DNA from 3 places in the Micromonospora sp. NPDC047620 genome. Region 2 is predicted to be linked to each of the others. Evidence: riboswitches for the same ligand, from Rfam matches in the RefSeq annotation. Region 2 holds a riboswitch; each other region holds the start of a gene.

Region 1 (10,029 bases), on a different contig from region 2:
TTCACCCCGGCCCGGCGCTGGAGCAGCACCCGGCCGTCGGGGTCGACGAGCAGCACCGAGAAGGCGCGGTGCAGCTGGCCCGGGGGCTGGTGCGCGGCGGACACGGTGGTCTCGCCGTGTGCGCGCCCGGCGTCGTCGACGAGCTCGACGAGGTGCTTCTCGCGGGTGGTCACGGCAGGTGCCTTTCGGGTGTGCGGGCGAGGGTCATCAGGATTCCCCGGTGATGCGGCTGGCGGCGAGCTTGCCGGAGATGAGCACCATCGGCACGCCGACGCCGGGCTGGGTGCCCGAGCCGACGAAGACCACGTTCGGCAGCGTCCGGTGCAGGTTCGACGGGCGGAACGGGCCGGTCTGGAAGAGGCTGTGCGCGGCGGCGAACGGGGTGCCGGCGGCCATCCCCTGCTCGGCCCACTCGGCCGGGGTGACGGCCCGCAGCACCTCGACGCCCGCGCCGAAGCCGACGTAGCCGCGCTCCTCCAGGGTCCCGACGAGCTGGTCGGCGTAGCGGTCGGTGAGGTCGCCCCGCCAGTCGAACGGCGCCCGGTGGAGGTTGGGCACCGGCGCGAGCACGTAGTAGGTGTGCCGTCCGGCGGGCGCGACCGACGGATCCGTCCGGCTCGGGTTGGTCACCAGCAGAGACGGGTCGCTCATCAGCTCGCCGCGCCGGATGACCTCATCGAAGGTGCCCTTCCAGGACCGTCCAAAGTGGATGTTGTGGTGGGCGATCCTCCCATATCCCTGCCGGGATCCCACGTGCAGGACCACGCAGGACGGCGAGTAGGTGAGCCTGCGGGGGCGGGTCGGCGGCAGCAGGTCGCGGTAGGCGACCGGCAGGTCGGGGTTGAGTACCACCACGTCGGCCGGGATCAGCTCCCCGTCGGCGGTCAGCACGCCGGTGGCCCGGCCGTTCGCGGTCTCCACCCGGGTCACCGTGGTGTCGTACCGGATCTGCACGCCGTGTTTCTCGGCGGCGCCGGCCATGCCCCGGGAGACCGTGTGGATGCCGCCGCGCGGGAAGTAGACCCCGGCCACCGAGTCGAGGTATGCGATGACCGCGTAGATGGCCAGGGCGTCGTGCGGGGCGAGGCCGGCGTACATCGCCTGGAAGGAGAAGATCCGCTGGGTACGCGGGTCGCGGAAGAACTGGTTGATCTTCGTCTGGAGCCGGCGGAAGGCACCGCCCGCCAGCAGCCTCACGAGGTTGCCGGTGAGCAGGTCGGTGGGCGCGTCCAGGTTGCGCTCGATGAAGTCGGCGCGCTCCCACTGCCAGAGCTTCCGGGCGTAGTCGACGAAACGCAGGTAGCCGTCGGCCTCGCGGGGGCCGCAGACCCGGGCGATCTCGGCGGCCATCCGGGTGGTGTCGGTGATGACGTCCAGCGTCGACCCGTCGGGGTAGTAGGCCCGGTAGGCCGGGTCGAGCGGGGTCAGGTCGAGCCAGTCGTCCAACTCCTCGCCCACCGCGCCGAGCGCCTCGGCGATCAGGTCCGGCATGGTGAGCACGGTGGGGCCGGTGTCGAACTCGTAGCCGTCGACGCCGAGCCGGCCGGCCCGGCCGCCCGGCACCGGCTCGCGCTCCAGCACGGTCACCTGTCGGCCGCTGCCCGCCAGGTGCAGTGCGCAGGCCAGCCCACCCAGGCCGGCGCCGACCACCACCACCCGGTCTGTACGCCCGTGCACGGTGCGCACGCGACCACCTCCCTGTGCGAAGTTGCCCATCACGCCCGCCGGTTGGTGGCGGCGGTGGCGAGACCGGCCAGCGCGGTGCGCGCCGTCCCGTCGATCGACGCGGCGTCGAGCGCGGCGAGCGCCTCGGCGACCCGGTCGGAGATCATGCGCTCGACCCGGTCCACCGCGCCGGTGTCGGCGACCACGCCGGCGAGCCGGGCGATATCCCCGTCCGTCACCCCGTCGCCGACCCGGTCCAGCGCGCGCCGCTGAGCCGGCGTGGCGAGCTGCCGGGCGAGCATGAGCAGCGCGGTCGGCTTGCCGGTGCGCAGGTCGTCGCCGGCCGGCTTGCCGGTGGCCGACGGGTCGCCGTAGACGCCGAGCAGGTCGTCGCAGAGCTGGAACGCCTCGCCGACCGCGAGCCCGTAGCGGGTGTACGCGGCGATCAGCGGGGCGTCCGTGTCGACGCCGGCCAGGCAGGCGCCGAAGAGCAGCGGCTGCTGCACCGTGTAGCTCGCGGTCTTGTAGCGGGCGACCCGCAGCGCGCGGTCGACCGACCAGTTCGCCGCGTCGCTCTCGCCGAGCACGTCGAGGTACTGCCCGGCGATCGTCTCCACCCGCATCTGGTCGTAGCAGCGGCGGACGTGGAGCAGCCGGGCCGGCGGCAGGGCGGCGTGCGCGAGGAGCCGGTCGGCCCACACCATGCAGAGGTCGCCGACCAGCACCGCGACCGCCTCGCCGAACCGACGCGGGTCGCCCCGGTGCCCGGCGGCGGCGTGCTGGGCGGCCTGCGCCACCTGCACGGTCGGCCGGCCGCGTCGAGTGGCGGAGGCGTCCATCACGTCGTCGTGCACGAGGGCGAAGGTGTGCAGCAACTCCAGGGCGGCGAACGCCGGCAGCACGGCCGGCAGCGGCTCCGCGCTCCCCGCGCCGCGCCAGCCCCAGTAGGCGAACGTCGGCCGGACCCGCTTGCCGCCGGCCAGCACGCTGTCGCGCGCCGTCGCGGCGAAACGGCCCATCGCCGCGTCGATCTCGGCCAGCGCGGCGACCTCGGCGGCCAGGAAATCGGCCAGGGTGCGGTCCACCGCCGTGACCAGATCCCTCGTGTACGCGGCCAGGACCGCGCCGACGAGGTCGTCCCCGTCCCCCGGGCCTGCCGGCGTGACGCGGAGGGTGTTGCCGGCAACTGCGTCGTTGGCCATGCGGCCGAGCGTACCCTAGGGTTACGTCTTGCGTCGATTGGTGCGTCGATACTTGAGGAGGGCCGGTGGACACGGATCTCACCGCTGCCTATGACCGTTGTCGTGCGCTGCACAGACGCCACGGCCGCACCTACTATCTCGCGACCCGGCTGCTGCCCGCCTGGAAACGGCGGCACGTGCACGCCCTCTACGGGTTCACCCGCTACGCCGACGAGATCGTCGACCGGACCGAGGAGTTGTCCCCGGCCGAGCGCGCGGCGCGGCTCGACGACTGGGCCGGCCGCTTCGTCGCCGGGCTGCACGGACAGCCGGTCGACGACCCGCTGCTCCCGGCCGTGCTGCACACCATCGCCGTCTTCGATCTCGACCGGGACGACTTCGCGTCGTTCCTCAAGAGCATGGCGATGGACCTGACGGTCACCTCGTACCGCACCTACGACCACCTGCTCGACTACATGGAGGGCTCGGCGGCCGTCATCGGCACGATGATGCTGCCGATCCTGGGCAGCTCCGACCCGGCCGCGGCCCGCGAGCCGGCGCGCCAGCTCGGCTTCGCCTTCCAGCTCACCAACTTCATCCGGGACATCGGCGAGGATCTGGAGCGCGGGCGGACGTACCTGCCCGACGACGACCTCGCCCTGTTCGGCGTCACCCGCGAGGAGCTGACCGAGGCCCGCGCCCGGGGGCGCGCCACGCCCCGGATCCGGGAGCTGATCGCGTACGAGGTGGGCCGCGCCCAGGCGCACTACGCCGCCGCGGCACCCGGGATCACGCTGCTCGCGCCCGCCTCGCAGGCGTGCATACGCACCGCGTACGCGCTCTACGGCGGCATCCTCGACGAAGTGGCCGCGCAGGACTACGACGTCTTCGCCGGCCGGGCGCTGGTGCCGCGCCGCCGCCGGCTGGCGGTGGCCGCCCGCGCGCTCCTCACCCCGGCCGGCACGCCCGTGGTGATCCCCGGGCCCGCCCGGGCGCCCGCCCCGGTCCCCGTGCCGAGCCCGTGACCGTTTGCCATCCGGCTCCGGCGGTCGCACCCCGGGCCGGCGGCGCGCCCGGACCGGATCGGGCGCCCGCGGCGCCGGCCGCACTCTGGCCGCGCCCACCCGAGGCGGTCGGGGCGGGTCAGAGGCAGGAGTGCAGGGCGTCCACCAGGGCGTCGACCCGGTCGTGGTCGGCCAGATGGGACGTGGCGTAGGCGAAGGTGTAGCCGCGCGCGGGGTCGGCCCAGGCGGAGCTGCCGCCGATCCCGCCCATGCCCCAGCTTCCGTCCTCCTCCCACTGCATGCCCAGCGTCCACCGGGTGCGCCGGCCCAGCAGCAGGTCGTCGCCGTCGTACTGGACCCGCGTCGCCTCGCCCACCAGCTCCGGGCTGAACAGGCGCACGCCGTCGAGGACGCCGCCGGCGAGCAGGCCCGCGTAGAGCCGGGCCAGGGCGCCCGCCGTCGAGTGCAGGTTGACCGCCGGCACCTCCGCACCCCGCCAGAGCGGGCTGTTCACCACCGCCAGGTCCCGTCCGCCGGGCGGGTTGTCCAGCGCCCGCGCCCAGAGCGAGCCCGGCTCACCGGCCACCCGGTCCGGCCACCCCGGGTCGCCGTACCGCAGCTCGGCGCAGCGCCGCCGGTCCGCCTCGCCGAGGCCGAAGCCGAGGTCCAGCCGCCACGGCCCGGCGATCTCCTCGGCCAGGAAGCGCCCCACCGACCGCCCGTCGACCCGCCGCACCAGCTCGCCCACCAGATGCCCGTACGTCCAGGCGTGCTCGCCCGCGACGGACCCCGGCGGCCACTCCGGCTCGGCGGCGGCGAGGTCGGCGCAGAGCAGGCCCCAGTCGGCGATCGCGGCGGCGGGCCGGGGCACCGGGAAGGCCGGCAGCCCGGCGGTGTGCGTGAGCACCTGCCGGACGGTGGCCGGGGTGCGGAAGTCGGGCCAGTGGGCGGCGACCGGGTCGTCCAGGTCGAGCCGGCCCCGGTCGACCAGCATCAGGAGGCAGAGCGCGGCGACGGGCTTGCCGACCGAGTAGACGTTCACCGGCGTCTCCGGCAGCCACGGCCGCCCCGGCGACCGTTCCCCGCCGACGATGTCGACGACCGGCTCCCCGTCGTACCAGACCGCCAGGCCGGCCCCGGTCTCCCGGCCGGTGGCGAGCAGGTCGGCGAAACAGTCGTGGACGGCGGTGAAGCGGGCGCGCATCCGGCCACCGTAGGCGGCCGACGACCACCCGGGCAGCGAATATCGCGCCGGCCGGGTGGTCGGAGACCGGGCGGTGCGGAATGCTGGCGGGATGGCGGAGCCGGAACTGGTGGACGTGGTCGTGGTCGGGCTCGGGGTCGGCGGCGAGGAGGTGGCCGGGCGGCTCGCCGAGGCCGGGCTGACCGTCGTCGGCGTCGAGCGGGACCTGGTCGGCGGGGAGTGCCCCTACTGGGGATGCATCCCGAGCAAGATGATGATCAGGGCGGCCAACGCGATCGCCGAGGCGCGCCGGGTCGACGGGCTCGCCGGGACCGCCCAGGTCCGGCCCGACTGGGCGCCCGTGGCGAAGCGGATCCGCGAGGAGGCCACCGACACCTGGGACGACACGGTCGCCGTGGAACGGTTCACCGGCAAGGGCGGCCGATTCGTCCGGGGCAGCGCCCGCCTCGACGGCCCCGGCCGGGTCCGGGTCGGCGAGCGGGTCTTCCAGGCCCGGCACGGAATCGTGCTCGGCACCGGCACCAAACCGTCCGTGCCGCCGGTCGACGGGCTGGCCGACACGCCGTACTGGACCAACCGCCAGGCGATCGAAGTCGAGGAGTTGCCGGAGTCGCTGCTGGTGCTGGGCGGCGGCGCGATCGGCCTGGAACTGGCCCAGGTGTTCGCCCGGTTCGGCGTCCGCGTCACCGTCGTCGAGGCGGCGGACCGGGTGCTCGCGGTCGAGGAGCCGGAGGCGTCCGAGGTGGCCGCCGCCGCGCTACGCGCCGACGGGGTGAAGATCCACACCGGCGTACGGGCGGAGCGGGTCCGCCACGACGGGCGCGGCTTCACGCTGCACGGGGCCGACGGGGCGGAGTTCACCGGGCAGCGGCTGCTGGTGGTGACCGGCCGCCGGGCCCACCTCGACGAGTTGGGCCTGGACACCGTCGGGGTGGACGCCGGCCAGCGGTACCTGGCCGTCGACGACCGGCTGCGCGTCACCGACGGGATGTGGGCGGTCGGCGACGTCACCGGGGAGGGCGCGTTCACCCACGTCGCCATGTACCAGGCGGGGATCGTCGTCGCCGACGTGCTCGATTGCGCCCGGCGGGCCGACGGCGGGCCGGACGCCAGCGGCACCGCCCGCGTGACGGGCGGCGCGGTCAGCGCGTCCGGCACCACCGGGCCGGGCGCCCCTGCCGGCGCGGTGCCGCGCGCCGACTACCGCGCGCTGCCCAGGGTCACCTTCACCGACCCCGAGATCGGCGCGGTCGGCCTCACCGAACGGCAGGCCCGCGAGCGCGGGATCAACGTGCAGGTCGGCCTCGCCGAGCTGCCGTCGTCGGCGCGTGGCTGGATCCATCGGAGCGGCAACGAGGGCTTCGTCAAGCTGGTCGCCGACGCCGACCAGGGCGTGCTGATCGGCGCGACGTCGGTCGGGCCGGCTGGCGGCGAGGTGCTCTCCGGGCTGGTGGTGGCGGTGCACGCGGCCGTGCCGCTGGCCCGGCTCCGGCACATGATCTACGCCTACCCGACGTTCCACCGGGCCATCGAGGACGCGCTGCGGCACCTGCGCTAGCCGGTCGCGCTGCCGCGCCTGCGCTAGACGGCAGTGCCGTGCCGCCCGGCGCCGGCGGCGAACCGGGCCGCCCCGGCCGCCGCGTCGGCGGCGAGCGAGTCCATCCCGTACGCCAGCTCGGTCGCCAGCGCCGCCGGCTCCGGCTGGCCGGCGCCGGCCAGCACGGCGGCCCGGTCGTTGCGCAGGCAGGTCTGCGGGTGCCGGGCGATCTCGGCCGCCAGCCGCTCGGCCGCCGCCCGCGCCTCACCCGGGGCGACCAGCCGGTTCACCAGCCCCATCGCGTACGCCTCCTCGGCCGGCACCGGCCGGCCGGTGAGGATCAGGTCCATCGCCCGGCTCTCGCCGATCAGCCGGGGCAGCCGGACCGTCCCCCCGTCGATCAGCGGCACCCCCCAGCGCCGGCAGAACACCCCGAGGACCGCGTCGGACTCGGCGACCCGCAGGTCGCACCAGAGCGCCAGCTCCAACCCGCCGGCCACGGCGTGACCGGAGATCGCGGCGATCACCGGCTTGCCGAGCGTCATCCGGGTCGGGCCCATCGGGCCGTCCCCCTCTGGCTCGACCCGGTTGCCGCTCGGGGTGCCGATCGCCTTCAGGTCGGCCCCCGCGCAGAACGTGCCGCCGGCGCCCCAGAGCACGGCCACCGCCGCGTCGGGGTCGGCCTCGAAGGCGCGGAACGCGTCGGCCAGGGCCCGGGCCGTGGGCCCGTCGACCGCGTTGCGGGCCGCCGGGCGGTCCAGGATCACCGTGGTCACCGGCCCGTCGTGCTCGACGCGTACGCCCATCGGCACAGCATGCCCCGGTGGTGCCGGCGGCGCCAGGGGCGTCAGCGCGCCTTCGCGGCGCGGGGACGGACCAGGGTCGCGCCCAGCGCGGCGCCGACCACGCACGCCACCCCGGCCGCCTGCGGCCAGGCCAGCAGCTCGCCGAGCAGCACCAGCCCGACCAGCGCGCCGATCGCCGGCTCCAGGCTGAGCAGGATCGCGAAGACCCGGGCCGGCATCCGGCGCAGCGCGGCCAGTTCGGCCGAGTACGGCAGCACCGACGACAGCAGTGCCACCACGACGCCCAGCACGAGGGTCCACGGGTCGAGCAGCGCCGTGCCGCTGCCGGCGACCCCGAACGGCAGTACGGCGAGCGCGGCGACGGCCATTCCCAGCGCGAGGCCCCGGCTGCCCGGCACGCGGGCGCTGACCGCCTTGCCGAGCAGCACGTACCCGGCCCAGCCGACCGCGATGGCGACGCACAGCAGCAGACCCACCCGGTCCACCCCGGTCCCGCCGAGCCCGCTGATCAGCAGCACCCCGCCGCCCGCCAGGACCGCCCACGCCACGTCGGCGGGCCGGCGGCTGCCGGCGAGCGACACCAGCAGCGGCCCCGCGAAACCGATGGTGACCGCCACGCCGAGCGGCACCCGGTGCAGCGCCGCGTAGAAGGCGAGGTTCATCAGCGCCAGGGTGAGCCCGAACGCCCCGACCAGGCCGGCGGCGCGCCAGCCCAGCCGCAGCCCGGGCCGGGCCACGAGCAGCAGGATCAGCGCGGCGAAGCCGAGCCGCAGCGTGGTCGTACCGCCGGCGCTGGTGCTGCCGAAGAGTTGCTTGGCGACGGCCGCGCCGACCTGGGTGGAGAGCATGCCCAGCAGCATCAGCAGCGGTGGCGGCACGGCCCGGGGTCGGCCGAGGGCGACGGTCAGTCGGGCCGCCGGGTGGCCGGCCGGCAGCGGGCGGGAGGCGAGTGCGTACACCCGGACCACAGTGGTCGCGGACGGCGCGGCCCGCGACCGGATTTCCACCCCCCGGCCGGCGGGTCCTGCCGGCGGGCCGGGGCGGTGGATCCGGGCGGCGGCCCGGCCCTTGGTGGGTCCGGCCGGGCGGTCGACGGCCTAGCCAACCTGGGGGCCCTTTCGCGCGGGGCGGCGGGTCCGGGTGGCGCGGCGCTAGCATGCCGGGCGGCACGATCATGTGAGGTGCCCCGCGCGAGCGGGGAGAATCGGGAAGCCGGTGCGAATCCGGCACGGGCCCGCCGCGGTGACCGGGGAGCCACCGTCCACGCGCGAGAGCGCAGCCACTGGCCCGTCCGGGCCGGGAAGGCGGACGGCCAGGCGTCGATCCGGGAGTCCGAAGACCGGCCTCGCGGTCAGGTGCCCACGCCCGGAGCGTGGGCCGAGCGCAGCGGGAGCCTGCCTTGGATCTCTACGACGTCATCCATCGCCGCCGGGACGTCCGCGGCCAGTTCACCGGGGCGCCGGTGCCCGACGAGACGCTGCACCGCGTCCTGACCGCGGCACACGCCGCGCCGAGCGTCGGCTACTCCCAGCCCTGGGACTTCGTCCTCGTCCGCGACCCCGAGCTGCGGCGCCGGTTCCACGAGCACGTCCAGACCGAGCGGGACACCTTCGCCGCCACCCTGGACGGGGAGGCGGCCGAGCGGTTCGCCCGCATCAAGATCGACGGGGTGCTGGAGTCCACCCTGTCCGTGGTGGTCACCTACGACCCGGCCCGCGGCGGCCCCGCCGTGCTCGGGCGGCACGCCATCGCCGACACCGGGCTCTACTCGGCCTGCCTCGCCATCCAGAACCTCTGGCTGGCCGCCACCGCCGAGGGCTCGGCGTCGGGTGGGTGTCGTTCTACCGGGAGCCCTGGCTGGCCGAGCTGCTCGGCATCCCCGACGGCGTACGGCCGGTGGCGTGGCTCTGCCTCGGGCCGGTCACCCACTTCGAGGCCGTGCCCGACCTGGCCCGGCACGGCTGGCGGCAGAAGCGCCCGCTGGCCGAGGCGATCCACCACGACCGCTGGACGCCGCCGGCCCGCTGACCTCACCACCGCGGAAGGGCGGGCCCCATCCGGCCGGGGCGCGCCCGGTTCCGGGCCGGCAGAAACCTCGTCTGATCTCACCATCGCGGAAGGCCGGGAGCGCGGGCAACCCCGTGCTCGCGCCACCACCGATGGCGGGCCCCATCCGGCCGGGGGCGCGCCCGGTTCCGGGCCGACAGAACCCTCGTCACGCACCGCTGCCGATCCGTCACCGGATACCGGTTTGCGGTCGCTCCTGCCGGGAAGTCGGTACGGGTGCGAGCACTCATGACGAAGATCGAGCAGGCCTCCGCGCTGGACCGGATCGGCGACCGGTTGCAGTGGGCCGTCCAGGCCACCCTCCGCCCAAGGCGCGTCCGCGACCTGCTGCACGGCGTCTGGCTGGGGCACCCGCTGCACCCGGCGATGGTGCAGGTGCCGGTCGGCGCGTGGCTCAGCACGGCCGTGCTGGACCTGATGCCGGGGCAGCGCCGCGCCGCCACCACGCTGTGCGTGGTGGGCACCGTCAGCGCCCTGCCGGCCGCGATCGCCGGGCTCAACGACTGGGCGGCCCTCGCCCGAGACCAGCGCCGGATCGGCCTGGTCCACGCCGCCTCCAACAGCG
Region 2 (10,029 bases):
CGTACGCCACGTTCCAGAAGCAGCTCGCCACCGACCTGCCGTGGGTGTTCCTCACCTACCTCAAGCACACCTACGTGGTGAAGGACGGCCTCGCCGGGGTGACGCCGCGGGTGGAGCCGCACGAGCACGACGTGGCCAACAGCCTCTGGTGGAACATCCACACCTGGACGAGGAAGTGACCGCACCGGCCACCCGCGCCCGCCGCCGACGGCTGGCGGGAGTCGGTGCCGTGGTCCGCCGGCGTCTGCTGGTGGCCGTGCCGATCCTCGCCGCCACCAGCGTCGGCATGTTCGCCCTCGGCGCGGCCTCGCCGATCGACCCCGCCCACCAGTACGCGGGCGCGGCGGCGTTCACCACCAGCGAGGAGAACCTGGCGCAGATCCGCGCCAACTGGGGGGTCGACGACCCGCTGCCGGTGCAGTACCTCCGCTGGGTGGGCAACCTGCTCCAGGGTGACCTGGGCTGGTCGACCAGCCGGCACGAACCCGTCACCTCCGTGCTGGCCGCCCGCGCCGGCTGGACCCTGCTGCTCGTCGGCGCCGCCCTCGCCCTCGTCCTCGTGGCGAGCCTGCTGCTGGGCACCCTGGCCGCGTACCGGCGCGGCGGCTGGTTCGACCGGGCGCTGCGCGCCGGCGCGTACGCGGTGCAGTCCATGCCGGTCTTCTGGATCGGGTTGGCCGCGATCGCCCTGTTCGCCCTGACCCTCGGCTGGCTGCCGGCGGGCGGGCTCACCGACGTCACCGCCACCACCACCGACCCCGCCGACGTGGCCCGGCACCTGGTCCTGCCGGTGACGGTGCTGGCGGTCGCCCAGGCGCCGTGGTTCGTCCTGTTCATCCGCGACGCCGTCGCCGAGAGCCTCCGCGACGACCACGTCCTCGCGGCCCGGGCCCGGGGCCTGCCCGGCCGCACCGTCCTGTTCGGCCACGCCCTGCGCACCGCGCTGCTGCCGTTCCTCACCCTCGTCGGCACCCACCTGCCGGAGCTGATCGGGGGCGCCGTCCTGGTCGAGACCGTGTTCTCCCTGCCCGGTCTCGGCGCGGTGACGGTGCAGGGCGCGCTGGGCAGCGACTTCCCGCTGCTGGCCGCGACCACCCTCGCCACCACCGTCGTGGTGCTGGCCGCGAACCTGGCCACCGACCTCGCCTACTCCGCCGCCGATCCCCGGGTACGCCTCGATGACTGACCTCGCCCGCCCCGCCCGCGTCCGGCGGCCGAAGCCGCGTGCCGGCCGCGCCGGTACCGCCGTCGCCTGGGCCGTGCTCGTCGGCGCGGTCGCCGCCTGCCTGCTCGCCCCCGTCCTCTGGCCGCTCGACGAGAGCGCCGTCGACCTGGCGCGTACCCGGCTCGCGCCCTCGGCCGCGCACCCGGCCGGCACCGACGACCTGGGCCGCGACGTGGCCCACCGCGGCCTCTACGGCCTGCGTGTCTCCCTGCTCGTCGGCGCGGTCGCCGCGCTGGTGGCGACCGTGATCGGTGGCTTCGTCGGGGCGGTCGCCGGCACCCTCGGCGGCTGGGTCGACCGGGCGCTGATGCGGGTGGTCGACACCATCGCGGCGCTGCCGCACCTGCTGCTGGGCATCTTCATCGTCGCGATGCTGCGCCCCAGCCTCGGCGCGGTGATCGTGTCGATCGGGCTGACGCACTGGCTGTCCACCGCCCGCATCGTCCGCTCCGAGCTGCTCAGCCTGCGCACCCGGCCGTTCGTCGACGCCGCGATCGCCGGCGGCGCCAGCCGCGCGCGGGTGATCACCCGGCACCTGCTCCCGCACGTGTCGCCCCGGCTGGCCCTGGCCACCACGCTGATGGTGCCGCACGCCGTCTGGCACGAGACCGCGCTGTCCTTCCTCGGTCTCGGCCTGCCCCCGCACCTGGCCTCCATCGGCAACATGATCAACGACGGGCAGCGGTCCCTGCTCACCGGCGCCTGGTGGGCCAGCCTCGTCCCCGGCCTGCTCCTCGTCGTCGTCACGCTGGCCCTGGCCACCCTCACCGGCCGGTGGCGCGACCGCCTCGACCCGCGCGTACGAGCGGAGCTGAACCTTTGACCACCAGCCGCGAGCCCCGCACCGTCACGGCCGGCACCGCCGCCACCGGCGACGCCACGCCCGGCACGGCCGGCACCGCCGCCACCGGTCCTCGTCCCGCCCTGCTGGAGGTCGACGGGCTGACCGTCCGCTTCCAGCTCCGCGACGCCGTGGTGCGGGCCGTCACCGACCTGCGCCTGACCGTCCACCCCGGCGAACTGGTGGCCGTGGTGGGGGAGTCCGGCTGCGGCAAGTCCGTGCTCGCCCACGCCCTGCTCGGCCTGCTCCCCGGCAACGCCACCGTCTCGGGCCACGCCCGGCTGCGCCCGCCCGGCGGGGACCAGGTCGACCTGATCGGCTGCACCGAGCGCCACCTCGCCCGCGCCGTACGCGGCCGCGCGGTCGGGCTGGTGCCGCAGAGCCCCGCCACCGCGCTGACCCCCGTACGCACCGGCCGGCGGCTGCTGGCGGAGACCCTGCGCGCCCACGGGCACGTCCGCCGCGACGCGCCCTCGGTGGCCGAGCGGGTCGCCGCCGACGTCGGGCTCGACCCCGCCGACCTCGACCGCTACCCCCACGAGCTGTCCGGCGGCATGGCGCAACGCCTGGCCACCGCCCTCGCGCTCGCCCCCGACCCGCCGCTGCTGCTCGCCGACGAACCCACCACGGGCCTCGACCGGCCCCTGGTCGACCACACCCTCGACCTGTTGCGCCACCGCTGCGACGCCGGCAACGCCGTCCTGCTCATCACCCACGACCTGACCGCCGCCCGCCGTGTCGCCGACACCGTCGCCGTCATGTACGCCAGCCGGGTCGTCGAGCGCCGGCCCACCGAGGCGCTGTTCGCCGCGCCCGCCCACCCCTACACCGCCGGCCTGCTCGACGCCCTGCCAGAGCGGGCGTTCCGCCCCGTGCCCGGCCACCCGCCGATGCTCACCGACCTGCCCGCCGGCTGCGCCTTCGCCCCGCGCTGCGACCGCGCCACCGACACCTGCCGCACGCCGCCCACCCCGGTCGTGGACGGCTCCGGCCAGGTCGCCTGCCACCACCCGCTGCCCGTCGGAGCGCCGGCATGACCACGACCACGGCCACCCGTCAACACCTCGGACCGGAGGCGACCGCCACCGCGCTCGCCGCCCACCAGGTCACCGTCGCCTACGGTCGGCAGCGCGTCCTCGACCGCGTCGACCTGCACGTCGCCCCCGGCGAGACGGTCGGGCTGCACGGGCCCTCGGGCAGCGGCAAATCCACCCTGGCCCGGGTACTCGCCCTGCTGCACGCCCCCGACGCCGGGCACGTCACCCTCGACGGCCACCGGGTCGCCGGAGTCCGCCACCGGCTGCCGGCGGCCGTCCGTACCCGCGTCGCGATCCTGTTCCAGAGCCCACGCGCCGCCACCGACCCGCGGCTCAGCCTCGCGGACATCGTCGCCGAACCGCTCCGCGCGACCGGCGTACCGGCCGAGCAGGCCAGGGCCCGCGCGGCCGAGCTGGCCGACCTTGTCGGCCTCACCACGGACCTGCTCGCCCGCCGCCCGCACGCGGTCAGCGACGGGCAGTTGCAACGGGCCTGCCTCGCCCGGGCGCTCGTGCACCGGCCGGCCTACCTGCTCTGCGACGAGGCCACCGCCATGCTCGACGCCTCCACCCAGGCCCACCTCGCCGCCGTCATCACCGACTACCAGCGACAGCGCGGCGCCGGGGTCCTGCTGATCACCCACGACCCGGCTCTGATGGCCCGCTGGGCGACCCGGGTCGTCGACCTCCCGCCCCCGCCGGGAGCGTGAACCGCCCGCGCGCCGCACCGTCCACAGTGGCGAGTAAGGCCGCTCCATGGCATTCGTCACCGTGGCATTCGGGGCCGGGTGCAGGCTAGGGTGACGCTGCCGTGGTGTTCGGGAAGCCGGTGGAAGACCGGTGCGGCCCTCGCCACTGTGATCGGGAAGTCCGCGGCCCTCGTCGTCAGAGGTCACTGGGCGTGTCGCACGCCTGGGAAGGCCGGCCACGGACGCACCTCCCGTCAGCCAGGAGACCGGCCACGGCACTGCGATGACCCGTCCACGAGGTGCTGGAAGGCGGTCCCGATGCGCGTGCGCGCTGTGCGGTCCACCCTGTCCCGGCGCGTAGCCGCGCCCCTGTCCGTCCTCCTCGTCCTGCTCGGCGCCTGCGCCACGGACGACGACCCCGCCCCGGCGTCCCCCGGCGCGCCGGCCACCCTGACCAACTGCGGCACGCCGGTCACCGTCGCCGCCCCGCCCCAGCGGGCGGTCACCCTGAACCAGCCCGCCACCGAGATCATGCTGGCGCTCGGCCTGGCCGACCGCATGGCCGGCACGGCCTACCTGGACGACGCGATCCTGCCGGAGCACGCCGCCGCGTACGCCTCGGTGCCCGTGCTGTCCGGGAAGTACCCGGCGAAGGAGAAACTCCTGGAGGCGGCGCCGGACTTCGTCTACGCCTCGTTCCACAGTGCCTTCGGCGACGAGGGCGTCGGTGACCGGGCCGCCCTGGCGGGGCTCGGCATCGGCACCTACCTCTCACCCGCCGGGTGCCCGAAGCCGCACCGGCCCGGGAAGCTCACCGTCGAGGACGTGTTCGCCGAGATCCGGGACGTCGCGGCCGTCTTCGGGGTGCCGGCGCGGGCCGAGAGGCTCATCGCCGACCACCGTGCCCGGATCGCTGCCGCTGCCGCCAGGCTCGACGGCACGCGGGACGTCTCCGTGCTCTGGTGGGACGCCGGCACCGAAGCCCCGAGCGTGGGCGCCTGCTGCGGCAGCCCCAACATGATCATGTCGGCGGTCGGGGTCGGCAACGCCTTCGGCGACCTCACCGGCGGCTGGGCCGACACCAGTTGGGAGAGCGCCGTCGCGCGCGACCCCGACGCGATCGTGCTTGTCGACGCGACCTGGGACCCGGCCGCCGCGAAGAAGGCGTTCCTGGCCCGGCACCCCACCCTCAAGGACCTGCCCGCGGTGGCCGGGCAGCGGTTCGTCGTCATCCCGTTCTCGTCCACCACCGCCGGGGTGCGGGCGGTGCTCGGCGTCGAGGCGCTAGCCGCGGGGATGGCGCGGCTTCCCGACGGAGCGGGCCGCTGACCGCCGTGGCGCGCCGTACCGCCGTGGCCCGGCGTCTCGCCGTGGCGCGCCGTCTCGCCGTGCGCGGTCGGGCCGGCGCGGATCCCGGCGCCACCGCCCCCGGGGTCCGGCGCGGCCGGCCCATCCGTCCCGCCGGCACGGTCGCGCTGCTGGTCACGTTGCTGGCGGGTCTGGTCGTGTCGATCGGGGCGGCCGTCACCGTCGGGCCTGCCGACATCCCCGTGTCGACGGTCTGGGCCGTCGTGGCCGACCGCCTGGGCCTGGCCCACGCCGACGTGCCGCTGCTGCGCGAGCACATCGTCTGGCGGCTGCGCCTGCCCCGGGTGCTCGGCGCCGCGGTGGTGGGCGCCGGGCTGGCGGCCGTCGGGGCGGTGACGCAGACCGTCACCCGCAACCCGCTGGCCGACCCGTACCTGCTCGGGGTCTCCTCCGGGGCGTCGCTCGGCGCGGTCGCGGTGCTCGTCCTCGGCGTCGGCGGCGGGGTCGCGGCGCTCACCGGGGGCGCCTTCACCGGCGCGCTGGCCGCGTTCGCCGTCGTGGCGGCGGTGGCCGGCCGGCGGGCCGCGCTGGCGCCCACCCGGGTGGTGCTGGCCGGGGTCGCCGTCGCGCAGCTGTGCGGGGCGGCGACGTCGTTCGTCATCGTCTGGGTCGCCGACCCGCACGCCACGCAGAGCATCACCTTCTGGCTCTCCGGATCGCTGGCGCGCGTCGACTGGGCCGCCCTGGCCTGGGTGGTGCCGGTGCTGGCCGCCGTGCTCGCCCTCGTGGCGGCGTACGCCCGCACGCTCAACGCCTTCGCCTTCGGCGAGGACGCCGCCGAGACCCTCGGCGTGCCCGTCGCCCGGGTCCGGTGGCTGCTGCTGGTCGCCACCGCGCTGCTCACCGCGGCGCTGGTCGCCGTCAGCGGCGCGGTGGGTTTCGTCGGGCTGATCCTGCCGCACGCCGCCCGGTTCCTCACCGGCGCGGACCACCGGCGGCTGCTGCCCGTCGTCGTCCTCGCCGGCGCGATCTTCATGGTCTGGGTGGACACCGCCGCGCGGACCCTGTTCGCGCCCCGGGAACTGCCGGTGGGCGTGCTGACGGCGCTGCTCGGGGTGCCCGCCTTCGTGGTCCTGCTGCACCGGGCGCGGCCGGCAGAGTCGCGGCGACTCCGGGGACGGTGGGCCGGGCGCCGGAAGGCGGGCGACTGATGCTCACCGTCACCGGCGTGTCCTGGGCCGTCGCGGCCCGGCGGATCCTCGACGACGTCACCTGCGCCGTGCCGGCGGGCAGCCTCGTCGGGCTGCTCGGCCCCAACGGCTGCGGCAAGACCACCCTGCTACGGATCGTCGCCCGGCTCGCCGCGCCCGACAGCGGGCGGGTCACCGTCGGCGGCGACGACGTCGCCACCCTGCCCCGCGCGGCGCTGGCCCGCCGCGCCGCGCTGCTCGCCCAGCACGCCGACACCGACCTGGACCTCACCGTCGAGGAGGTGGTGCTGCTCGGCCGTACCCCGCACCGCCGCTCGCGATGGTCGGACAGCGACGCCGACCGTGCCGCCGCGGCCGACGCGCTGGCCCGGGTGGACCTCGACGGGTACGCCGACCGCCGCTGGCACACCCTCTCCGGCGGCGAACGGCAGCGGGTCCAGCTGGCCCGCGCGCTCGCCCAGCAACCGCACCTGCTGCTGCTCGACGAGCCCACCAACCACCTCGACATCGGCCACCAGTTGCAACTGCTGCACCTGGTCCGCCGCGCCGGGGTCACCACCCTCGCCGCGCTGCACGACCTCAACCTCGCCGCCATGTTCTGCGACACGGTGGTCGTCCTGGCCGCCGGCCGGGTCGTCACCGCCGGCCCGCCCGCCGAGGTCCTCACTCCCGGGCTGCTCGCCGACGTCTACGGCGTCCAGGCCGACGTGGCGACGCACCCGGTCACCGGGCGGACCACCATCACCTACCACCCGCCCGCGTCGTGACCCGGCACGTGCCGCCGGACTCGACCGGGACCAAGGAGTCGGACATGACCGTCGCACCGGGCTGTCTGGTCACCGTGTGCCGCGACTGCTGCTGTGGCAGCACCCGCAAACACCCCGCCGTCGACCACGACGCGCAGCTGCGGCGACTGCGGGCCGCGGTGCCGGCGCCGCACCGGGTACGCGTCAGCGCCTGCCTCGACCTCTGCGCGCAGTCCAACCTGGTCGTCGTCCACCCCGCGCCGTCGGCGCGACGGGCCGGCGCGCGGCCGGTCTGGTTCGGCCTCGTCCTGCACGACTCCGTGGTCGACGACATCACCGACTGGATACGCGCCGGCGGGCCGGGCGTCGCGCCGCTGCCCGCCACCCTGGAGCTGTCGGTGGTCGCTCCGACGCTCCCCACCGCCGGGTGAGATGGTCGGGGCCGCCTGGGCCGTCGTGCCGACGACCTGACTTTCGTGGGTGACGACGCAGGTGGTGGGCTTTGTAGCCTGGGCCGCGTGGCAGGTTGGTGGCGCGGCGGTCGGCGGCGGTGGCTGCCCTTTCTCCGGTCCGGCGGGCCGCCCTTCGGCGGGTGGGCCGGGTCGTGGGTGAAGGTCCTGTCCGACGTGTCGCTCTGGGCGGTCCTGTCGGTGCCGATCGGCTGGGACCTGGTCGTCGCCCCGACCGGCCCGTACGCCGGCTGGCGGCTGGCGGGCTCCCTCCTGCTGATGGCCCTCGCGGTGGCGGTCAGCCGGCACCACCCGGCGGTCTCCCTGCTGATCGTCGTGGTGCCGACCGCGTTCGAGGGCAACTTCGTGTTCGCCGTCCCGGTGATGAGCTACCTGGTGGGCCTGCGGATGCCCCGGGCCCGCCCGGCCGCGTACACGTTCGCCGTGATCGCGGCGGGCGGGACCGCGCTGACGGTCGGCGTCCTCGGCTCGGGCGTGACCACCTGGTTCTTCCTCACCACCACCCTGCTCTTCGTCGGGGTGTTCCCCTGGCTGGTCGGCCGCCACCGCCGCCAGCAGCGGGCGCTCGTCCACGCCGGCTGGGAACACGCCGATCTGCTCGAACGGCAGCAGCGCGCCGCCGCCGAGCGGGTCCGGATGCGGGAGCGGGCCCGTATCGCCCAGGACATGCACGACTCCCTGGGCCACGACCTGGCCCTGATCGCGTTGAAGGCAGGCGGGCTGGAGGTGGCAACCGATCTCGACGAGCGGCACCGGCGGGCGGCGGGGGAGCTGCGTGCCAGCGTCACCGCCGCGACCGAGCAGCTCGCCCAGATCATCGGCGTGCTCCGGGAGGACGGCGCGCCGGCTCCGACCCGGCCGGCCGCCGAGGGCGTCGCCGACCTGGTGGGGCGGGCCCGCGACGCCGGGATGACGGTCCGGCTCAGGTGGGAGGGGTCCGAGGCGCCGGCACCGCCGATGGTCGAGCGGGCGGTGCACCGGGTGGTCCAGGAGGCGCTGACCAACGCCACCCGGCACGCGCCGGGCGCCGCCGTGACCGTCCTGTTGACCCGCTCGGCCGAGCAGACGGTGGTGAGCGTGGTCAACGAGCCCCCGCCGGGCGGTCTGCCGCCCGGTGTGACCTCGACGGGTTCCGGCCTGCTGGGCCTGCGGGAGCGGGTACGGCTGGCCGGCGGCGCGCTGAGCGTCGGGCCACGAGGCGGCGGTTTCGAGGTCACCGCCCGCCTGCCCCACGCCGCCGGCGCCGTGTCGGTCGACGCCGACGAGGGCGTACGCCCGGTCCGCCCGGCGTCGGCGACCCGGTTGCGTGAGGCGCGGCGGCGGGTGCGGCGCAGCCTCGTGGTGGCCGTGGCCGCCCCGGTGGTGGCCGCCGGCGTGCTGTCACTGGCCTACTACCCGTTCGCCACCTTCGACGCGGTCCTCGAACCGGCGGACTTCGACCGGATGCGGATCGGTCAGCACCGCACCGAACTGCGGGGCCTGCTGCCGGAGCGTCAGGTCGTCGAACGGCCGGACCCGACGGACTGGCCGCTGCCCCCGGGCGCCTCCTGCGAGTTCTACACCGACGGCAACTTCCCCCTCGGCCAGGCCGCCTACCGGCTCTGCTTCGCCGAGGGCCGGCTGCTGACCAAGGACCGGATGTCCGACTGACGGCGGCCGGCGGCCGGCGACGACCTGGCTTGGCCGCCGGGCTCGTCAGTCACGCGACGCGTTCCCGCGCGGGCCGGATGCCGTCCGTGCCCGACCCTGAAGGATGCGGTGATCCCGGTCCTGCTGGCCGACGACGCCGGGTGACGGCGGTCCGCCTCGGACCGCCGCCACCCTGCCCCGGCTCAGACGTCCCGAGGCTCCAGCGCCGCCACCCCGCCCCGGATCAGGCGTCCCGGGACCGCAGCACCGCGTAACCGGCGAGCATCGCCGCGAGGGCCCACGCGGCGAGCAGGGCGAGGCCGGCCGCCGGCGGGTACGGGTCGGTGTCGCCGCTCATGAAGTGGGATCCGGCCACCCCCGGCAGCCCGTCGACGAGCCGGTTGACGAACTCGATGTCGAGGGCGCCGAGCGAGATCGGCACCACCATGAGGATCATGAACACGGTGGTCAGCGTGCCGACCGCGCTGCGCAGCACCGTCCCGAGCCCGAGGGTGAAGACGCTGATCAGGGACAGGTACGCGGCCACCGCCAGCACGTCGCCGACGGTTTCCGCCGCCCGGAACCGGCCCCACTCACCGAGCACCGGGTCGGCGACGACGGAGCCCAGCGCCCCGAGCAGTGCGCCCACCACGAACGTGACCACGGCGACCACGGCGGTCTTGGCCAGCAGCAGTCGGCCCCGTGACGGGGTCCACTGCAGCGTGCTTCGGATCGTGCCGGTCGCGTACTCGGCGGTGATCACCAGCATCGCCAGCGCGAGCACCGTGAACTGTGCCAGAAGGACGGAGCTGATCGCGACGGTACCGACACCGACCACCCCCGGGTTATCGGCGGGGTCGGAGTTGGTGTTCT
Region 3 (10,029 bases), on a different contig from region 2:
ATCGGACCGTGGTCCGACGCCCGGCGGCCGGCCGGTGGATACGGTGGTCCGGTGGTCACCTCGGGGCGGCTCGGGCTGCGGCAGTTGACGGCGTTCGACGCGCTGGTGGGCGTCGCCCTCGTGCTCCTCACGGTGCTCCGGACGCCCGGTGCCCCGGTGCTCGCCTGTGGCCTGGCGGTGCTGTTCGGGGCCCCGCTCGCCGTCCGCCGGCGCTGGCCGGCGCCGGTGCTCGCCGTCGTGGTGCTGGCGGGGGCGGTGGCGGTCGCCGTCGGGGTGGCCGGCGACGCGGTGGTGTTCGCGGTCGCGTTCGCGCTCTATCCGGTCGCGCTGGCCACCTCCACCCGGGACGGCGTGGCGGCGCTCGTCGTGGTGCTGGCCGCCCTCACCGCCGCGGGGCTGGCGGGCGGCACGGTCCCCGGGCTGCCGATCGTTTCGAGCCGGGCGGGGGAGGAGTCGTTCGCCACCACGCCGGTCCCGGTCCTGCTCTACGCCGCGACCGTCGTCGCCGCTTCGTGGACGCTCGCCCGCGCGGTGAGCGCCCGTCGACGTCACGTCACCCAACTCGCCGCGTCGCGCGCCGACCAGGCGGTGGCCGAGGAACGGTTGCGCATCGCCCGGGACATCCACGACGTGGTCGGGCACAGCCTCAGCCTGATCGCCATGAAGGCGGCCGTCGCCAACCACCTCGCGGACAGCCATCCCGAGCAGGGCCGGGCCGCCCTGGGCGCGATCGAGCGGGTCAGCCGGAGCGCGCTCGACGACATCCGGGTCGTGCTCGGCGCCCTGCGCGACCCGGCCGACACCGCGCCGAGCTTCACCGAACTCGACCGGCTGGTGGAGGACGTCCGCGCCGCCGGCGTCACCGTCGACGTCGACCGGGCGGCCGACCTGTCGCGGGTGCCGGCGGCCGTGCAGGCCTCGGCGTACCGCATCGTGCAGGAGGCGCTGACCAACGTGCTGCGTCACGCCGGCCCGACCCGCTGCCGGCTCGCCGTGGCGGTCGAGCCCGGGATGCTGGCCGTCGCCGTCGTCGACGACGGGGGGTCGGGGCGCGCCGTCGGGCCGCCCGGCCACGGGCTGCGGGGCATGCGCGAGCGTGCCGTGATGCACGGCGGCACCCTGGCGACCGGCGTCGAGCCTGGTGGCGGCTTTGCCGTCCGCGCCCGGCTGCCGTTCACCCCGGCGGTGTCGGACGATGGGTGAGCCCGTACGCGTGCTCCTGGCCGACGACGACGTCCTGCTGCGCGGCACCCTCCGGCTGCTGGTCGACGCCACCCCGGGAATGACCGTGGTGGCCGAGGCGGGCACCGGGCGGGCGGCCGTCGAGCTCGCGAGGACGCACGCGCCCGAGGTGGTCCTGATGGACGTCCGGATGCCCGAGATGGACGGCATCGCCGCCACCGAGCAGGTCACCGCCGGCCGGGACGCGCCCCGGGTGCTCGTCCTCACCACCTTCGACCTCGACGACTACGTGTACCGGGCGCTGCGGGCCGGGGCGAGCGCCTTCCTGCTCAAGGACACGTCCCCCGTACGGCTGCTCGACGCGATCAGGGTGGTCGCCGCGGGCGAGGCGCTGCTGGCCCCCAGCGTCACCCGTCGGCTCATCGCCGAGTTCACCCGGATGCCGGCGGCCCGACGGGCGCCGGGACGGCTCGACGGGGTGACCCCACGGGAGCGGGAGGTGTTGACGTTGATCACCCGTGGGATGTCCAACACCGAGATCGAGCAGCACCTGCACCTCAGCCGGGGCACCGTCAAGACGCACATCGGCCGGTTGATGACGAAGCTGGCCGTCCGCGACCGGGCGCAACTGGTGATCGCGGGCTACGAGTCGGGGCTCGCCGACCGGTGAGGTGACGTCGACCGTCGTGAACGCCGCGCCGGCCCGGCGGGTCGGCGTCCGATCCCGCCGCGTTGACCCGGGGACCGGGGGTGTGGCAGCATTCGCGGCCTGACGGCAGTGAAGGAAGCCGGTGTGATTCCGGCGCGGTCCCGCCACTGTCACCGGGGAGCGATCCCCCCTCGTGAGTCACGGCCGTGCGTGCGCGGTTGGAAGACCGGGGGTGAGCGTCGATCCGGGAGCCAGGATACTTCGGCCGTCGGGAGTGACCCCAGGGCGTGGACACCCGAGGAGGACCCGATGACGCACCGCGTCTCCGCCATCGACGATCATCGTCGCACCGTGCCCGGCCGCGACAGCGCGCCGGCGAGCAGCCGCATCTCCGCAGCCCCGTCCGGCCGCCGCGCCGCGCGTCCGGCCGGCCGTGGTGTGCCCGCCCCCGGTCGCCCCGCAGCGGTCGGACGCGTCGCCCGTCCCTGACGCCCGCACCGCGCCGCCCGACCCCGCCGGTCCGCCGGTGAGCCGCTTCCCGGCCCGCCGTACCCGCTGAACCGCGCCCATCCCTCGTACCGCCCGATCGTCCTCGCGTCGATCCGGGTGTCACTCTCCGGAGCCGTCCGTGCGCATCCTGCTGCTGTCCACCGCCGACACCGACCTGCTCGCCGCCCGCGCCAGCGGCGCCGACTACCGCCTCGCCAACCCCGCCCGGGTCGCCGCCGACGCCGTGCCCGCGCTGCTCGACGGCGTGGGCCTCGCGGTCGTACGCCTGCTCGGCGGCCGGCAGGCGTGGCCGGACGGGCTCGCCACGGTGCTGGCCTCCGGCGTGCCCACGGTCGTGCTCAGCGGCGAGGCCCTGCCGGACGCGGAGCTGATGGCGGCCTCCACCGTCCCCGCCGGAGTGGCCACCCAGGCGCTGGCCTACCTGGTCGAGGGCGGCCCCGGGAACCTCGCCCAGCTCGCCCGGTTCCTCTCCGACACGGTGCTGCTCACCGGCGAGGGGTTCGCCCCGCCCGCGCCCACCCCGACGTACGGCGTCCACGGCGACCGTCCCGTGCGGCCCGACCGGCCGACCGTCGGGATCGTCTTCTACCGGGCGCACGCCCTCGCCGGCAACACCGGCTTCGTCGACGCCCTCGCCGACGCCGTCGACGCGGCCGGCGGCAACCCGCTGCCGATCTTCTGCGGTTCGTTGCGCGGCCTCACCGCCGGCGCGGGACCGCTCGGGCTCTTCGGCCGCTGCGACGCCCTGCTGGTCACCGTGCTCGCCGCCGGCGGCACGGTCGCCGCCGACGCCTCCGGCGGGGGCGACGAGGACGCCTGGGACGTGGGTGCGCTCGCCGCCCTCGACGTGCCGGTGATCCAGGCGCTCTGCCTCACCAGCACCCGCGAGCAGTGGGCCGGCAGCGACGCCGGACTGTCCCCGCTGGACGCCGCGATGCAGGTGGCCATCCCCGAGTTCGACGGCCGGATCGTCACCGTGCCATTCTCGTTCAAGCGGATCGACGCCGACGGACTCTCCAGCTACGTCGCCGACCCGGAGCGGGCCGCCCGGGTGGCCGGCATCGCCGTGCGGCACGCCCGGCTGCGGCACGTGCCCAACGCCGACAAGCGGCTCGCGGTCGTGCTCAGCTCCTACCCGACGAAGCACTCCCGGGTCGGCAACGCCGTCGGCCTGGACACCCCGGCCTCGGCGGTCCGGCTGCTCGCCGCCCTCGCCGAGGCCGGCTACCACCTCGGCGACGCCCCGGTGCCCGACGACGGGGACGCGCTCATCCACGCCCTCATCGCCGCCGGGGGACACGACGTCGAGTGGCTCACCCCGGAACAGCTCGCCGCCGCCGAGGCCCGGGTGCCCGGGGCGACGTACCGGCGCTGGTTCGACGAGGCGCCGGCGGAGCTGCGGGAGCGGATGCTCGCCCACTGGGGGGAGCCGCCCGGCGGGCTCTACACCGACGGCGGCGACATCGTGCTGGCCGGGCTGCGCTTCGGCAACGTGGTGCTGCTGATCCAGCCGCCGCGCGGCTTCGGCGAGAACCCGATCGCCATCTACCACGACCCGGACCTGCCGCCCAGCCACCACTACCTGGCCGCGTACCGCTGGCTGGCCGCGCCCGCCAGCGACGGCGGCTTCGGCGCGGACGCGGTGGTGCACCTGGGCAAGCACGGCACCCTGGAGTGGCTGCCCGGCAAGGGCCTCGGGCTGGCCGCCGACTGCGCCCCCGACGCCGTCCTCGGTGACCTGCCGCTGGTCTACCCGTTCATCGTCAACGACCCCGGCGAGGGCACCCAGGCCAAGCGCCGTGCGCACGCCGTCGTCGTCGACCACCTGGTGCCGCCGATGGCCCGCGCCGAGACGTACGGCGACCTGGCGAAGCTGGAGCAACTCCTCGACGAGTACGCCACCGTGCAGGCGCTCGACCCCGCCAAGGTGCCCACGGTGCAGGCGCAGATCTGGGCCCTGGTGCGCGCCGCGGAGCTGCACCACGACCTGCACGCCGAGGACATGCCGGCCGCCGAGGACTTCGACGACTTCGTGCTGCACCTCGACGGGTACCTCTGCGAGGTCAAGGATGTGCAGATCCGCGACGGCCTGCACATCCTCGCCGCCGCGCCCACCGGCGAGCCCCGGGTCAACCTCGTCCTCGCCGTGCTGCGCGCCCCGCAGGTCTGGGGCGGTGCCCGCGCCCTGCCCGGCCTGCGCCAGGCCCTCGCCGCCGCGTACGGGCTCGACGAGCAGGCGCTGCTCGCCGCGCCGGGCCAGCGGCTGGCGCTGCCCGAGGCGTTGACCGACACCGTCGACGGGCCGGCCGGCACCGCCGCCGACGCCGTCGACCTGATCGAGGCCCTCGCGCGCCGGCTGGTCCTCGGCATGGAGACCCTCGACTGGGACGCCGACAAGGTCGACGCCGTGGTCGAGGAGGTCACCGGCCGGGCCGTCCCGGACGCCGCCGCCGTGCTCCGCTTCGCCGCCACCGAGCTGGTGCCCCGGCTGGACCGCACGACCGACGAGATCGACCGGGTGGTGGGCGCGCTCGACGGCCGGTTCGTGCCGCCCGGCCCGTCCGGCTCGCCCACCCGGGGTCTGGTCAACGTGCTCCCCACCGGCCGGAACTTCTACTCCGTCGACCCCAAGGCGATCCCCAGCCGCAACGCCTGGGACGTCGGGGTGGCCCTGGCCGACTCGCTGCTCGCCCGGCACCTCGCCGACACCGGGGAGTACCCGCGCTCCGTCGGCCTGACCGTCTGGGGCACCAGCGCCATGCGCACCCAGGGCGACGACGTCGCCGAGGTGCTCGCGCTGCTCGGCTGCCGCCCCACCTGGGACGACCGCTCCCGCCGGGTCACCGGCGTCGAGGTGGTGCCGACGGCGGAGCTGGGTCGCCCCCGCGTCGACGTCACCGTGCGGATCTCCGGCTTCTTCCGGGACGCCTTCCCGCACGTGGTCGCGCTCATCGACGACGCGGTGCGGCTGGTCGCCGCCCTGGACGAGCCCGCCGAGCAGAACTTCGTCCGCGCGCACGTCGCCGCCGACCTCGCCGAGCACGGCGACGAGCGGCGGGCCACCGCCCGCGTCTTCGGCTCCAAGCCGGGCGCGTACGGGGCCGGGCTGCTGCCGCTGATCGACTCCCGTAACTGGCGCAGCGACGCCGACCTCGCCGAGGTGTACGCCGTCTGGGGCGGCTACGCCTACGGCCGGGGGCTGGACGGGCGGGAGGCGCGCGCCGACATGGAACGCTCCTTCGCCCGGATCGCGGTGGCGGTGAAGAACCAGGACACCCGCGAGCACGACATCGTCGACTCCGACGACTACTTCCAGTACCACGGCGGGATGGTGGCGATGGTCCGTCACCTGACCGGCGCCGCCCCGACCGCGTACGTGGGGGACTCGGCGATGCCGCACGACGTGCGTACCCGCACCCTCGGCGAGGAGACCCGGCGGGTGTTCCGCGCCCGGGTGGTCAACCCGAAGTGGATCGCCGCGATGCGCCGGCACGGCTACAAGGGCGCGTTCGAGCTGGCCGCCACCGTGGACTACCTGTTCGGCTACGACGCCACCGCCGGCGTCGTCGACGACTGGATGTACGAGCACCTGGCCGCCGCGTACGTCTTCGACGAGACCACCCGGGAGTTCCTGGAGCAGTCGAACCCGTGGGCGCTGCGCGGCATCACCGAGCGGCTCCTCGAGGCGGCCGACCGGGGCCTGTGGGCCGCGCCTGAGCCGACCACCCTGGACCGGCTCCGCGAGACGTACCTGGCCAGCGAGGGCGACCTGGAGGACCGGCAGTGAGCGCGAGGAGTGAGCCGGTTCTGCGAGCCCCGCAGTCGCGAACGGAAGGGGACACGGTGAGCGCGAGGAGTGAGCCGGTTCTGCGAGCCCCGCAGTCGCGAAGGGAAGGGGACACAATGACCACCTACCCGTTCAGCGCGGTGCTGGGCATGGACGACATGCGGCTCGCCCTGCTGCTCAACGCGGTTTCCCCGGCGATCGGCGGGGTGCTCGTCCGCGGCGAGAAGGGCACCGCCAAGTCGACGGCCGTGCGGGCCCTGGCCGCGCTGCTGCCGCCCGTGGACCGGGTGGCCGGCTGCCGCTTCGCCTGCGACCCCGCCGCCCCCGACCCGTCCTGCCCGGACGGCCCGCACCCCGACGCGCCGGCGGCCGAGCGGCGTCCCGCCCGGCTGGTGGAGCTGCCGGTCGGCGCGGCCGAGGACCGGGTGGTCGGCTCGCTCGACCTGGAGAAGGCGCTCGGCGAGGGCGTCCGCGCCTTCGAGCCGGGCCTGCTCGCCGCCGCCCACCGCGGCGTGCTCTACGTCGACGAGGTCAACCTGCTCCACGACCACCTGGTCGACCTGCTCCTCGACGCCGCGGCGATGGGCCGCTGCCACGTGGAGCGGGAGGGCGTCTCGGTCAGCCACGCGTCCCGGTTCCTGCTGGTCGGCACGATGAACCCGGAGGAGGGGGAGCTGCGCCCGCAGCTGCTGGACCGGTTCGGGCTGACCGTGGAGGTCGGGGCCAGCCGCGACCCGGCCGTACGCGTCGAGGTGGTCCGCCGCCGGCTCGCCGCCGACGCCGATCCGGCCGGCTTCGCCGCCCGCTGGGCCGACGCCGACGCGCAGGTCGCCCGCCGGGTCGCCGCCGCCCGGCAGCGGCTGGAGCGGGTGCTGCTGCCCGACGCCGCGCTGCGCCGGATCGCCGAGGTGTGCGCGGCGTTCGACGTGGACGGCATGCGCGCCGACATCGTCACCGCCCGTACCGCGCTGGCGCACGCCGCCTGGCACGGCCGGGACGTGGTCACGGTGGAGGACGTCCGGGTCGCCGCCCGGCTGGCGCTGCCGCACCGCCGCCGCCGGGACCCGTTCGACACGCCCGGACTGGACGAGAAGCGCCTCGACGAGGCCCTGGACCGGGCCGGCGACGACGATCCCGACGACCCGGGTGGCCCCGGCGGTCCCGGCGACGGCCCGTCCGGCGGGCCCGACGGTCCCGGCCCGCACGGCGGCCCTGACGGTCCCGGGCCGCACGGCGGCCCCGATGGTCCCGGCCCGCAGGGCGGCCCCGGCGGCACGCCGGACGACGGCGGGCCCGGCGGAACCCGGCCCGCCGGCCCGGACGAGCCGGGCCCCGGGCGCGGCGACGCCGCCGGTGGGGACGGCGGCGACGGCCCGGAGCCCGACAGCGGCGACCCGGCGCAGGGACGGTACGACGACCGCGCCCGTCCGGCCGACGGAGGCCCGGACGACGGCGGCGGGCCCGGGCCGACCGGCCCGGCGGACGTCCGGCCCGGCGCCGGTGGGCAGGCGGTGGCCGTACCCCGGCAGGGGCTCAAGGCGCGGCTGCTCACCGCGCCCGGGATCGGCGACGGGGTGCCCGGCCGGCGCTCCCGCGCCCGCACAGGGCGGGGCCGCACCACCGGGGCGCGGGTGCCGGCCGGCCGGGCCGGGGCGCTGCACCTGCCGGCGACCCTGCGGGCCGCCGCCCCGCACCAGGGCGCCCGCGGTCGCGTCGCCGGGCCGCTGCGGCTACGCCCCGACGACGTCCGCGAGGCCGTCCGCGAGGGACGCGAGGGGAACCTGGTGCTCTTCGTGGTCGACGCCAGCGGCTCGATGGGCGCCCGGGCGCGGATGGCCGCCGTCAAGGGCGCCGTGCTCGCCCTGCTCACCGACGCCTACCAGCGCCGGGACAAGGTCGCCGTGGTCGCCTTCCGGGGAGCCGCCGCGCAGACCCTGCTGCCGGCTACCTCCTCGGTGCTCGCAGCCTCGACTCGGCTGGCCGAGCTGCCCACCGGCGGGCGTACGCCGCTGGCCGAGGGGCTGCTCGCCGCCGCCGACCTGCTGCGGGTGGAGCGGCTACGCGATCCGCGTCGCCGCCCCCTGGTGCTGGTCGTCACCGACGGCCGAGCCACCGCCGGGGAGCGCCCGCTCGACCGGTCGGCCCGCGCGGCGGCCGTGCTCGCCGCCACCGGCGTCCCCTGTGTCGTCGTGGACTGCGAGAGCGGCCCCGTCCGCCTCGGCCTGGCCCGCCGCCTCGCCGCCCAACTCGGCGCCGACCACCACCGGCTCGACGAGGTCGCCACCGCCCCGCTCACCGATCTAGCCGCCACCGCCAGCGCCGGGGCGCAGAACAGGAGTGTTGCCTGATGCCGCAGGGAAAGCCGTCCCACGTGCCCGCCGACGGGTTGACCACGCGGCAGCGGCGCAACCGGCCGCTGCTGCTGGTCCACACCGGACAGATGAAGGGGAAGTCGACCGCCGCGTTCGGGCTGGCGCTGCGCGCCTGGACCGCCGGGCTGCCGATCGGGGTGTTCCAGTTCGTCAAGAGCGCCAAGTGGCGGGTGGGCGAGGAGAACGCCTTCCGCGCCCTCGGCGAGGTGCACGAGCGCACCGGGCAGGGCGCCCCGGTGGCCTGGCACAAGATGGGCGAGGGCTGGTCCTGGATCCAGCGTGGCGGCGAGGCCGACCACGCCGCCGACGCACTGGAGGGCTGGCGGCAGATCCAGCGCGACCTGGCCGCCGAGCGCTACGGCCTGTACGTGCTCGACGAGTTCACCTACCCGATGAAGTGGGGCTGGGTGGACGTCGACGAGGTGGTCGACACCCTCGCGAACCGCCCCGGGTTCCAACACGTCGTCGTCACCGGCCGCGACGCCGACCCGCGCCTGGTCGACGCCGCCGACCTGGTCGCCGAGCTGACGAAGGTCAAGCACCCGATGGACGCCGGCCAGAAGGGCCAGAAGGGCATCGAGTGGTGACGGTCGAGCCGGGCGTGCCGTGGGCGCTGCCCCGGGTGGTGGTCGCCGCACCCGCCAGCGGGCACGGCAAGACCACCGTCGCCACCGGGCTGCTCGCCGCGCTGCGCCGCCGTGGCCTGGCCGTCAGCCCGCACAAGGTCGGCCCGGACTACATCGACCCCGGCTACCACGCGCTCGCCGCCGGTCGCCCCGGCCGCAACCTCGACCCGTGGCTGGTCGGCGAGGAGCGGATCGCGCCGCTGCTGCGGCACGGCGCCGCCACCCCGACGCCCGCCGACATCGCCGTGGTCGAGGGGGTGATGGGGCTGCACGACGGCGCGGTCGGCCGCCGCGGGTACGCCTCCACCGCGCACGTCGCCCGGCTCGTCGACGCGCCGGTGCTGCTGGTGCTGGACACCACCGCGCAGGGCCGTTCCGCCGCCGCGCTCGCCCTGGGCATGGCCGCGTTCGACCCCGGCGTGCGGATCGGCGGGGTGATCCTCAACCGGGTCGGCTCCCCCCGGCACGAGTCCTTGCTGCGCGACGCCCTCGCCGAGGTGGGCGTGCCGGTGCTCGGGGCGGTCAGCCGCGCCGCCGAGGTCGCCGCCCCGGCGCGCCACCTCGGGCTGGTGCCCGTCGCCGAGCGGGCGCCGGAGTCGCTGGCCATCGTGGCCGCCCTCGCCGACCTCGTGGCGTCCACCGTGGACCTCGACGCGGTGCTCGACCTGGCCCGCACCGCCGGGCCGCTGACCGCGCCCGCCTGGGACCCGGCTGCCGCCGTCGGCGGCCCCGCCGGCGGCGAGCGCCCGGTGGTCGCGGTCGCCGGCGGGCCGGCCTTCACCTTCTCCTACGCCGAGACCGCCGAGCTGCTCGCCGCCGCCGGCGCCGCCGTCGTCCCCTTCGACCCGCTGCGCGACGCCGGCCTGCCCGCCGGCACCCGCGCGGTGGTCGTCGGCGGCGGCT

What was found. Region 2 has a riboswitch for cobalamin ahead of ACGF5C_RS07225 (ABC transporter substrate-binding protein). Riboswitches for the same ligand answer to the same signal wherever they lie in the genome.
Region 1: another riboswitch for cobalamin. It lies ahead of bluB (5,6-dimethylbenzimidazole synthase); the one in region 2 lies ahead of ACGF5C_RS07225 (ABC transporter substrate-binding protein).
Region 3: another riboswitch for cobalamin. It lies ahead of cobN (cobaltochelatase subunit CobN); the one in region 2 lies ahead of ACGF5C_RS07225 (ABC transporter substrate-binding protein).

Annotation. Positions count from the first base shown of each region.
Region 1 covers NZ_JBIDDG010000047.1:664-10,692, reverse strand. The annotation lists gene idi (isopentenyl-diphosphate Delta-isomerase) at 1-173, opposite strand, end outside; gene crtI (phytoene desaturase family protein) at 208-1,716, opposite strand; gene ACGF5C_RS32535 (polyprenyl synthetase family protein) at 1,716-2,867, opposite strand; gene ACGF5C_RS32530 (phytoene/squalene synthase family protein) at 2,933-3,871, shown strand; gene ACGF5C_RS32525 (serine hydrolase domain-containing protein) at 3,990-5,054, opposite strand; gene ACGF5C_RS32520 (dihydrolipoyl dehydrogenase family protein) at 5,146-6,612, shown strand; gene ACGF5C_RS32515 (crotonase/enoyl-CoA hydratase family protein) at 6,636-7,397, opposite strand; gene ACGF5C_RS32510 (DMT family transporter) at 7,439-8,356, opposite strand; cobalamin riboswitch at 8,560-8,760, shown strand; partial or broken gene bluB (5,6-dimethylbenzimidazole synthase) at 8,797-9,425, shown strand; gene ACGF5C_RS32500 (Rieske 2Fe-2S domain-containing protein) at 9,693-10,029, shown strand, end outside.
Region 2 covers NZ_JBIDDG010000005.1:19,275-29,303, reverse strand. The annotation lists gene ACGF5C_RS07250 (ABC transporter substrate-binding protein) at 1-179, shown strand, start outside; gene ACGF5C_RS07245 (ABC transporter permease) at 149-1,186, shown strand; gene ACGF5C_RS07240 (ABC transporter permease) at 1,179-2,048, shown strand; gene ACGF5C_RS07235 (ABC transporter ATP-binding protein) at 2,045-3,103, shown strand; gene ACGF5C_RS07230 (ABC transporter ATP-binding protein) at 3,100-3,813, shown strand; cobalamin riboswitch at 3,899-4,082, shown strand; gene ACGF5C_RS07225 (ABC transporter substrate-binding protein) at 4,111-5,121, shown strand; gene ACGF5C_RS07220 (FecCD family ABC transporter permease) at 5,127-6,311, shown strand; gene ACGF5C_RS07215 (ABC transporter ATP-binding protein) at 6,311-7,078, shown strand; gene ACGF5C_RS07210 (hypothetical protein) at 7,123-7,488, shown strand; gene ACGF5C_RS07205 (sensor histidine kinase) at 7,576-9,177, shown strand; gene ACGF5C_RS07200 (ABC transporter permease) at 9,401-10,029, opposite strand, start outside.
Region 3 covers NZ_JBIDDG010000006.1:150,189-160,217, forward strand. The annotation lists gene ACGF5C_RS09305 (sensor histidine kinase) at 52-1,203, shown strand; gene ACGF5C_RS09310 (response regulator) at 1,196-1,852, shown strand; cobalamin riboswitch at 1,964-2,093, shown strand; gene cobN (cobaltochelatase subunit CobN) at 2,460-6,128, shown strand; gene ACGF5C_RS09320 (VWA domain-containing protein) at 6,185-8,476, shown strand; gene cobO (cob(I)yrinic acid a,c-diamide adenosyltransferase) at 8,476-9,087, shown strand; gene ACGF5C_RS09330 (cobyrinate a,c-diamide synthase) at 9,084-10,029, shown strand, end outside.